4 regions of the Bradyrhizobium sp. 23 genome follow, and region 4 is predicted to be linked to each of the others. Evidence: predicted binding sites of a transcription regulator. Region 4 holds the regulator's gene; each other region holds the start of a gene.
What was found. The regulator LexA, encoded in region 4, represses DNA repair genes until DNA is damaged. The targets are predictions, from matches to a motif close to TGTTCNNNNTGTGTTCNG.
Positions count from the first base shown of each region.

Region 1: the regulator LexA is predicted to act here: its motif matches at 1,068-1,085, upstream of uvrA (excinuclease ABC subunit UvrA).
Region 2: the regulator LexA is predicted to act here: its motif matches at 1,254-1,271, upstream of IVB32_RS07215 (ribonuclease T2).
Region 3: the regulator LexA is predicted to act here: its motif matches at 1,159-1,176, upstream of IVB32_RS12210 (three-Cys-motif partner protein TcmP).

Region 1 covers NZ_JADPJF010000042.1:384,968-387,166, forward strand. The annotation lists gene uvrA (excinuclease ABC subunit UvrA) at 1-971, opposite strand, end outside; gene IVB32_RS11630 (outer membrane protein) at 1,254-1,943, opposite strand; partial or broken gene IVB32_RS11635 (outer membrane beta-barrel protein) at 2,175-2,199, opposite strand, start outside.
Region 2 covers NZ_JADPJF010000037.1:238,402-240,600, forward strand. The annotation lists gene IVB32_RS07200 (DUF3617 family protein) at 1-214, opposite strand, end outside; gene IVB32_RS07205 (hypothetical protein) at 258-551, opposite strand; gene IVB32_RS07210 (hypothetical protein) at 734-1,198, shown strand; gene IVB32_RS07215 (ribonuclease T2) at 1,318-2,010, shown strand; gene rlmJ (23S rRNA (adenine(2030)-N(6))-methyltransferase RlmJ) at 2,063-2,199, shown strand, end outside.
Region 3 covers NZ_JADPJF010000042.1:493,460-495,658, forward strand. The annotation lists partial or broken gene ilvD (dihydroxy-acid dehydratase) at 1-116, shown strand, start outside; gene IVB32_RS12200 (hypothetical protein) at 355-678, shown strand; tRNA gene IVB32_RS12205 (tRNA-Ser) at 962-1,051, shown strand; gene IVB32_RS12210 (three-Cys-motif partner protein TcmP) at 1,211-2,199, shown strand, end outside.
Region 4 covers NZ_JADPJF010000042.1:283,393-285,591, forward strand. The annotation lists gene IVB32_RS11110 (hypothetical protein) at 1-264, opposite strand, end outside; gene lexA (transcriptional repressor LexA) at 758-1,459, opposite strand; gene glp (gephyrin-like molybdotransferase Glp) at 1,636-2,199, opposite strand, start outside.

The DNA.
Region 1 (2,199 bases), 100 kb from region 4:
TGCTGCTCGACGCCGAGGCCGCCGCACGCGGGACAGGCGCCATAGGGGTTGTTGAACGAGAACAGCCGGGGCTCGATCTCGGGGATGGTGAAGCCGGACACCGGGCAGGCGAACTTTTCCGAGAACAGCATGCGCTCGGGTCCGCTCTTGTCGTGGATCTTTGCGGTCTTCTTCTTCTCTTCCGCGGGTGCTGCCGCAGCCGGCGCATCCGCGAATTCGATGACGGCGAGGCCCTCGGCAAGTTTCAGCGCGGTCTCGAAACTTTCGGCGAGGCGCTGGCCGATGTCGGGGCGCACCACGATGCGATCGACGACGACGTCGATGTCGTGCGGGAATTTCTTGTCGAGAACAGGGGCTTCGGCGAGCTCGTGGAAGGCGCCGTCGATCTTGACGCGCTGAAAGCCCCTCTTGAGCCATTCGGCAAGCTCTTTGCGGTACTCGCCCTTGCGGCCGCGCACGACCGGCGCGAGCAGATAGAGGCGCGAGCCCTCGGGCAGCGCCAGCACGCGATCGACCATCTGCGAGACGATCTGGCTCTCGATCGGCAGGCCGGTGGCGGGCGAATAGGGCACGCCGACGCGCGCCCACAGCAGGCGCATGTAGTCGTAGATTTCGGTCACTGTGCCGACGGTGGAGCGCGGGTTCTTCGACGTCGTCTTCTGCTCGATCGAGATCGCCGGCGACAGGCCGTCGATCTGGTCGACGTCGGGCTTCTGCATCATCTCCAGGAACTGGCGGGCGTAGGCAGACAGCGATTCGACGTAGCGGCGCTGGCCTTCGGCGTAGATGGTGTCGAACGCGAGCGAGGATTTGCCGGAGCCCGACAGCCCCGTGAACACCACCAGCTTGTCGCGGGGAATCTCGACATCGACGTTCTTGAGATTGTGCTCGCGCGCGCCACGGATGGTAATTGCGCGCAGGTTTGATCCCACGTTCTGCTGTTGGCGCTTCGCCTTGATCACTTCATCCATCCGGGTTGCCCTCAAGGAATCCCAAAGGCGCGCGATCGCGCCAACAAAAAAGGCGCGCTTCGCCCGGAACCGGGATCGGCGCCGATGGGGTTGTCAGCGAACGTAGGAAGAACGGAGACGGATTTCCAGTGGGACTTGCGAATCGTCAACGGATTGTTGGCGCACTGGCGGCATCTGGCAGGAGCAGGGTGGAACTGCGCGGCAACGTGCCCGACAAAACAAAAAGGCCGGCACAAGGCCGGCCTTTCATAACGCGGATGGCGTTGGGGCTAAGTACTGAACTCAGTACTTGGCGACCACCGGGCCCCCGAAGTGATAGTTCACGCCGACCTGCACGGTGTGAAACTCGAGCGTGCCGGAGGGCAGGGCGCCCGAGAAGTAGGTCTCGCCGCCGAGGCTGCGAAAGAGGTACTCGCCCTTGACCGACCACTGCGGAGCGAAGAACGCTTCGACGCCCGCACCGACGGTCCAGCCGGAGTGCCACTTGCTGTCGGAAACGGTCACGCCGAGCGCGCTGACGCTGAGCTTGTTGTCGATCCAGGCGTAACCACCGGTGCCGTAGAACAGGACGTTGTTGACGGCGTAGCCGATGCGGCCGCGCACGGTTCCCATCGCATCGGTTTTGGAGCTGAGGGTGGTGCTGACGAGGCCGAAGCCGGAGACGGCAACGGGGCCGGTGACCGACGCGCTGACATTAGCCCAGGAACCATCGGCCTCGACGCCGAGCACGACATTGCCGGTCTGCCAGTTGTAGCCGGCAGTACCGCCGACGAAGCCGCCCTTCATCTTCGGGTCGGTCGAGGAATTTTCCCAAGCGCCGCCACCGACGATACCGAGGTAGAAGCCGGTCCAGTTGTAGACCGAAGCCATGGCCACGGGGGCCTTGGTGTAGGGGCGCGCCGCGAGATCAGCGGCCGAAGCCGGGGCAGCGAGAGCGAACAAACAGGCCGAAGCCAACAAAACCTTTTTCATTTTCAACTAATCCCAGTCCCAGTTTCTGATTGTGCCTTCCAAGATAGGGAAGGGCATCGGACTCACTTGCCCAACTGATGCCGTACTTACACCAGTGAAGCCGCAAGTTGTGTCACTCAAAAGCAACAACGGTCGGAAAACGGAACGGTTATTGACCGATTAATATCGGAGGACTGCACAGCAAAAGGCCGGCGCAAGGCCGGCCTTCGAAGTGCGATATGTCCAGCGCGATCAGTACCTTGCGATGGCCGGACCG
Region 2 (2,199 bases), on a different contig from region 4:
GCTTGGCCATCGGCGAGACGTTGTTGTTCATTTCCTTGTCGACGGTCTCGTCGGTGCAGTGCTGCATGGTCATCTCGGGCACCGGCGTGCCGGTCCGGACCATCTTCAATTCCCACAGCCCTGCCTTACGCACCGGCAGGTCGTCAGCGCGAGCGCTGCCTGCCGACAACACGAGGCAAAGGGCGGAGCCGAGCAAAGCGAGTTTGCGCGTCATGTGGGAAGTTCCCGGCTGAGAGGTAGCGGCGTGCGAAAGCGCCTCAGTAGAGCGTGCGGATCGGCTGGTCGGCGGCGCCATAGGGCACCCAGCGGCAGGAGAACGAGATGTAGCCGCCCTCATAGGCCTGCACCGCCAGGAATTTGGCGACTTTGCCATAGCGCGCGCAGTGATCGACCGCGACCTGCCGCGCATCGACCTGGGTTGCCATCGAATAGGCGATGATGCCGCCGGTGTCGTTGCCCTTGAACGGAGGCACCGGAAGCAGATCGGCATGCGCCGACTGGCTCGCCATCATACCCAAGGCAAGTAGGCCCGCGGCCGCAATGATTCGCATTCCCGTCACTCCGATTGGTTGGCGGCAGTTTACGGTGTCGGCGCGGCGGTGGAAAGAACGGATGGCCGGTCCAACGCAGCATTGCGGTCAACTCGTCGGCAAGTGTTGCCGCGCTGCACTTGACCTCCCCCGGCCTTCACGGCACCGTCCGACCCTTGCAGATCATGCTGTCTGGATCATCCATGCGCGCCTCGACCTTCCTGAAATCGCTCCGCTTTGCCGCCGTGCTCGGCCTCCTGTTCGGGGCGCTGTCGCTCGGCGAGGCCAGGGCCGCCAATCCGCTGGAGCTGAATTTCTGGCTGAGCGGGCCGCGCTATGACGGCAACGTCTCCGAGTGCGACAGGGCGCTGCCGACGATCGCGACCCAGTTCTGGGAGAAAGAAAGCGCGTTCTGGAATTCTTCGTTGAAGATCACCGGCTTCGCCGCAGTTCACGAGACCGCGTTCCGGCCTTGGGCATCCGACAACATCCCGCGCCGCTATTGCACCGGCGAGGCCATGCTCACGGACGGCAAGATGCGCAAGGTGCATTTCTCGATCGTGGAGGATGGCGGCTTCGCCGGCTACGGCCAAGGCGTCGAATGGTGCGTGGTCGGGCTCGACCGCAACTGGGCCTACAACCCGGCCTGCCGCGCCGCCAAACAGTAATTGAAACGTTCTGATCCGGACCGATCAGGCGGCCGAACGACGGTCACCCGCATTTTGTTCTTGAAATGTTCTTATCGCCTGCTAGGCTTGTCTGCACAGTCTAGTTGAGGGGCGTCGCCATGTTTCATTCCAGATTGCATTCGTTCTCCCGCCTGATGATCTCGCTGACGCTTGCGGCCGGGCTGGCTGCGCTGGCCGATGGCGCAAAGGCCCAGGACAAGCGGCAGAACACGCCCGGCGAATTCGATTTTTATGTGCTGTCACTGTCTTGGTCGCCCTCTTTCTGCGAGGAGGCGGCGGAGCGCGGCGGCCGCTCGCAGACCCAGTGCAGCGGACGGCCCTACGCTTTCGTGGTGCATGGTTTGTGGCCGCAATATGAGAGCGGATTTCCGGAATATTGCCAGCGGCCCTCGCCGCGGCTGAACCGCAGCATCGTCTCCTCCATGCTCGATCTGATGCCGGCGCCGGGGCTGATCTTCAATGAGTGGGACAAGCACGGCACCTGCTCGGGGCTCGCTGACCGCAGCTATTTCGAGACGATCCGCAAGGCGCGCGCCGCGATCAAGATTCCAGCCGAATATCTCGATCTATCGCAGGCCAAGACCGTGGCGCCGGCGGAGGTGGAGGAAGCCTTCATCAAGGCCAATCCGGGCCTCAGCAATGCCGCCGTCTCGATCACCTGCAACCGGACGCGGCTATCGGAAGTCCGCATCTGCCTCAGCAAGGACCTGCAATTCCGCGCCTGCGAGGAGATCGACCGCCGCGCCTGCCGCCGCGACCAGGTGACGATGCCGCCGATCCGGGGTGGCTAGCCCAGGCGTCGTGCCTCTTTGCTCGGGCCGTCACGTGGCGTAGTGCTCTTGCATGAATTACCGCCACGCCTTCCATGCCGGCAACTTCGCCGATGTCATCAAGCACATCGTGCTGACGCGCATCATCACCTATCTCCAGGACAAGCCGGGTGCGTTCCGCGTCATCGACACCCATGCCGGCGCTGGCCT
Region 3 (2,199 bases), 210 kb from region 4:
CATGGCAGGCGATCGGCCGCAAGCGCAACGTCTCGACCGCGCTTCAGGCCTACGCCGCGCTCACCACCAGCGCCGCGCGCGGCGCGGTGCGCGAGGTGAAGCGGCGCCCGAAGTAAGTGCGTCACGTGCGGGTGTGATCGCAAGCATCACGCATCGCGCATGGTCAACAAGTTCTGAACGGCGGGCGCGAGCCGGCCGTTTGCATTAAGGATGCCCCGATGAACTTCGGCAGCTCAGAATTTTGCGGCGTATACTGCCATCGATCTTCGCAAATCCGTTTCGGGCAATTGGGGCACCACAATAATGTCTCGCACTCTCGCTGTCGTTTTCTCAACAGTCGTCGCTGCGATTTCAATGACCGGCGCGGCTTCCGCCGGCTGCTACAATTGCTACACGCCGCCGCCGTGCACGACCTGCTACCAGCAGCAATACGTGCAGCCGCAATACCGCACCGTCGACGAGACCGTGATGGTGTCGCCCGGCTCCGTCGTGGCGCACCGCGCACCGGCGCAGTACCGCACCGTGATGGTGCCGCAGACCGTGATGGTGGCGCCGCCGAGCGTCCAGTACGAGCGCATCCCGCCGCAATACGCCACGCGCCAGCGCGTCGAGATGGTCCAGCCGGGCTATTCCTATTACGCCCCGGTGCAGATGAACTGTGCCTCCTGCGGGTACTGAGCCCAAGCTAGCTTACGAAGAATTCAAGCGGCGCTCCCAACGGGGGCGCCGCTTTTCTTTGCAGCCAGCAAACGAGGCCCGGAAACGGAGGCGACTCCAAACCGGGCCTCGCAACCGGCGACGCCCTGGGAGATGTCGCCAGTGTCCGGGATCGCCGAGAGGGCATAGGGTAAGGGAACAGGCTGACGCTCGCCTGACAGATCCGATGTCGGGGAAGGGGCGGGCGCCAACTTCGCGTTGCCATGCGCCGTCGACTGCGTTAAGCGACAGCAATTCCGAACTTGGAAGGGTGGCCGAGTGGTTTAAGGCACCGGTCTTGAAAACCGGCGTGCCCGCAAGGGTACCGTGGGTTCGAATCCCACCCCTTCCGCCAGTCAAGCGAAAAAATCTAATAGATTCAACGTTCGGCGGTTTCCGTTCACCAAAAGCTACTAACCAATACCGTAGCTTGCGCTTGGGGGAGCCAAGGTCACACCTAGACGGAACAAATAGAGAACGATATAGTGCCTGTCGAATCTGCGGAGTAACGTGCATGCTGGCAGCGAATCCACCCGAAGCTGTGCAAGGAACGACTCCGTTGGCAGGTGCAAAATTTTTTGATGAACGATCGGATCAATCGGAAACTAAAGCGAGGATTATCCAGAAATACTTTTACGCGTGGGCCAACGTGATCATACCGAGTGCAAAACTGCATGGAGGCAAGATTGCCTACATCGATCTTTATGCTGGACCCGGACGCTACAAGGACGGCGCTGCGTCAACGCCGCTCCTCGTGTTGGAGCACGCTATTGAAGATAAGAACATGTGTGACATGTTGGTCACTATCTTCAACGATGCGGATGGAAACCATACAGCGACACTGCAAGGAGAAATCGACGCGCTGCCCGGCATAGAGAAGCTCAAATACAAGCCGACCGTGAACTGTGGCGAGATTGGTGCCGACGCCGAAAAGGAACTTTCCGAAACTCGATTGGTACCTTCGTTCACGTTCGTTGATCCGTTTGGCTATAAGGGGCTGTCGCTCAAAATCGTAAATGGCGTCATTAAAGATTGGGGATGCGATTGCGTCTTTTTCTTCAACTATGGACGCATCAATGCTGGTCTTTCGAACGACTTGGTCAAGAAACACATGGACGCTCTGTTCGGTGTTGAACGTGCAGATGATCTGCGCAAGAAGATCGAAGGGAAATCGCCTGATGAGCGTGAGACGCTAATCCTTGAAGAGCTATCACAGGCGATCAAAGGCATGGGTGGAAAATTCGTGCTGCCGTTTCGTTTCAAGCGTGGTGCGCGAACCTCGCATAGTTTGATCTTCGTATCGAAGCACTTTAAAGGCTACGAGATCATGAAAGCGATTATGGCGGGCGAAAGCTCGACGGATGATCAGGGCGTTGCTTCATTCACATACTCTCCGGCAGACGCTTCCACTCCTCTGTTGTTCTCGCTGTTGCAACCGTTCGACAAGCTACTAGCGGATTTGCCCAAGGTGTTTGCAGGCGAGACTTTAACGATGCGCCAGAT
Region 4 (2,199 bases):
ATGATGGCGGTCGGGAACGTGCGGATCGATCTTGCCGAACTTGCCCACGCGGGAATTGATGGTGCGCGTCCAGATCCAGCGATTGTCGTAGCGGACGTCGTCGGCGAAGGCGAGCTCCGTCCCCGGCAGCAGGCAGACGGCAACAGACGGATCGGCTGCAGAGGCGAAGCCGCGCGTCGAGGTGCCGCGGAAGCTTGTCGTGACGATCGTCTCGCCGACTTCGGCGGGGCGCGACGCGACGGCATGTAGGCTGTAGTCACACATCGGGTGCTCCTCATGCTGGGATAGCAACCCGCGTCTCTTATCGAGGCGCAGGCCTCTATCAGAGTGGAAGCACGAACGCTCTGCTTGGTTGTGGGCAAATCTGCGGCTGGCTTCCGCAAGCCGCGATCACATTATCTTTCCCGAATTCAATAGGAACAAAGCTCGCCGCGATGCATTCGGGAGGCGCGTACGCGAACATTGCCAACTTGGCTGCAACGGCCGAACTTGACCGCTGGTCGCTGTTTCCTCGAACAACCGAGCCGCGAAGCGGTGCTGCTTGAAGCGGTGCTGCTTCGTCGGCGTGGCGAGGAGCCAGCGTTGGAGGAGGGGCCGGATAGTCTGTGCAGAACCAGAAAGGCTATCCAGCCGGAGCGGACGATGATCCGCTCCAATCTCTGACCGGCGATGCCGATCGGAAGCGCGCGAGGCGCCAAGCACCTCCGGCATGAAGTGCTTCCGATATGAAGTACTGCCGATAGAAAGACTCCCGGTATCAGTACTTCCGGTAAAGCCCGATCAGCTTGCCCTGAATCTTCACCCGGTTGGGCGGCAGGATGCGGACCTCATAGGCCGCGTTGGCGGGCTCGAGCGCGATCGAGGCGCCGCGACGGCGGAAGCGCTTCAGCGTCGCTTCCTCGTCGTCGATCAGCGCCACCACGATGTCGCCGGTATCGGCGCTCTCGTTGCGCTGGATCAGGGCCATGTCGCCGTCGAGAATGCCGGCTTCGACCATCGAGTCGCCGCGCACTTCCAGCGCGTAATGCTCGCCCGAGCCGAGCATGTCAGGCGGTACGCTGATAGTATGGCTGCGGGTCTGCAACGCCTCGATCGGCGTGCCGGCCGCGATGCGGCCCATCACCGGCACCGCGACGGGACGTTCGCCCTCGTCAGCGGGCAGGCTCGCGCTCGCACGCACCTTGCCGAGATTGCCCTCGATGACGCTCGGCGTGAAGCCGCGGCGGCTGCCAGCGGCTGCCTGGAGCTCCGGCAGCTTGATGACTTCAATCGCACGGGCGCGGTTGGGCAGGCGTCGGATGAAGCCACGCTCCTCGAGCGCCGTGATCAGGCGATGGATGCCCGACTTCGAGCGCAGATCGAGCGCATCCTTCATCTCGTCGAAGGAGGGCGGCACGCCGCTTTCCTTCAGACGCTCACTGATGAACCGCAGAAGCTCGTATTGTTTGCGCGTTAACATCTCGACCAAAGTCCCCCGGTTGATGTCGTCCGATTCCGAGACGCTGAATTCGGCCATAAGCCGCTGCATGCTCGAAACAAATCATGAACAGACACTATATGTTCGATACATGTTCCGCAACTGCTTAATTTACCGTGAACAGAGCAAAGTGCGCGGAACGCGCGTTGCGGGGGCGCTCAGACGGGGAGCCGCAACACTTCGCAAGCCGTGCCGGCTTCGGCCTTCGGCGCGAATGGTGCGCGGACGAGAAGTACCTGTGCTGCAGCGAGATTCGCAAGCAGCGAAGAGTCCTGATGATTGACGGGAACAACGACGCGTGTGCCATCGTCACGCTCCTCAAGATGCGCGCGCAGATAGTCCTCGCGCTGGTCGTTGGCGCCGACGTCGCGGCCGAGCACGGCGCGTTCACGGCGATGGTGAATCACTGAACGGCCCGACAGGGCGCGAATCAGCGGCACCATGAACAGGAAAGCGCACACGTAGGACGATACGGGATTGCCCGGCAGGCCGATCACACCCATTGCGCCGAGTCGCCCGTGCATCATCGGCTTGCCTGGCCGCATCGCGATCTTCCAGAACGCCATCGCGATGCCTTCGTCCCGCAGTGCCTGCTGGACCAGATCGTGGTCGCCGACCGATGCGCCGCCGGTCGTGATCAGGACGTCGGCGCCGCTCTCGCGGGCGCGGCGGATGCCGGCGGTGGTGGCCTCGAGCGTGTCGGCGGCAATACCGAGGTCGAT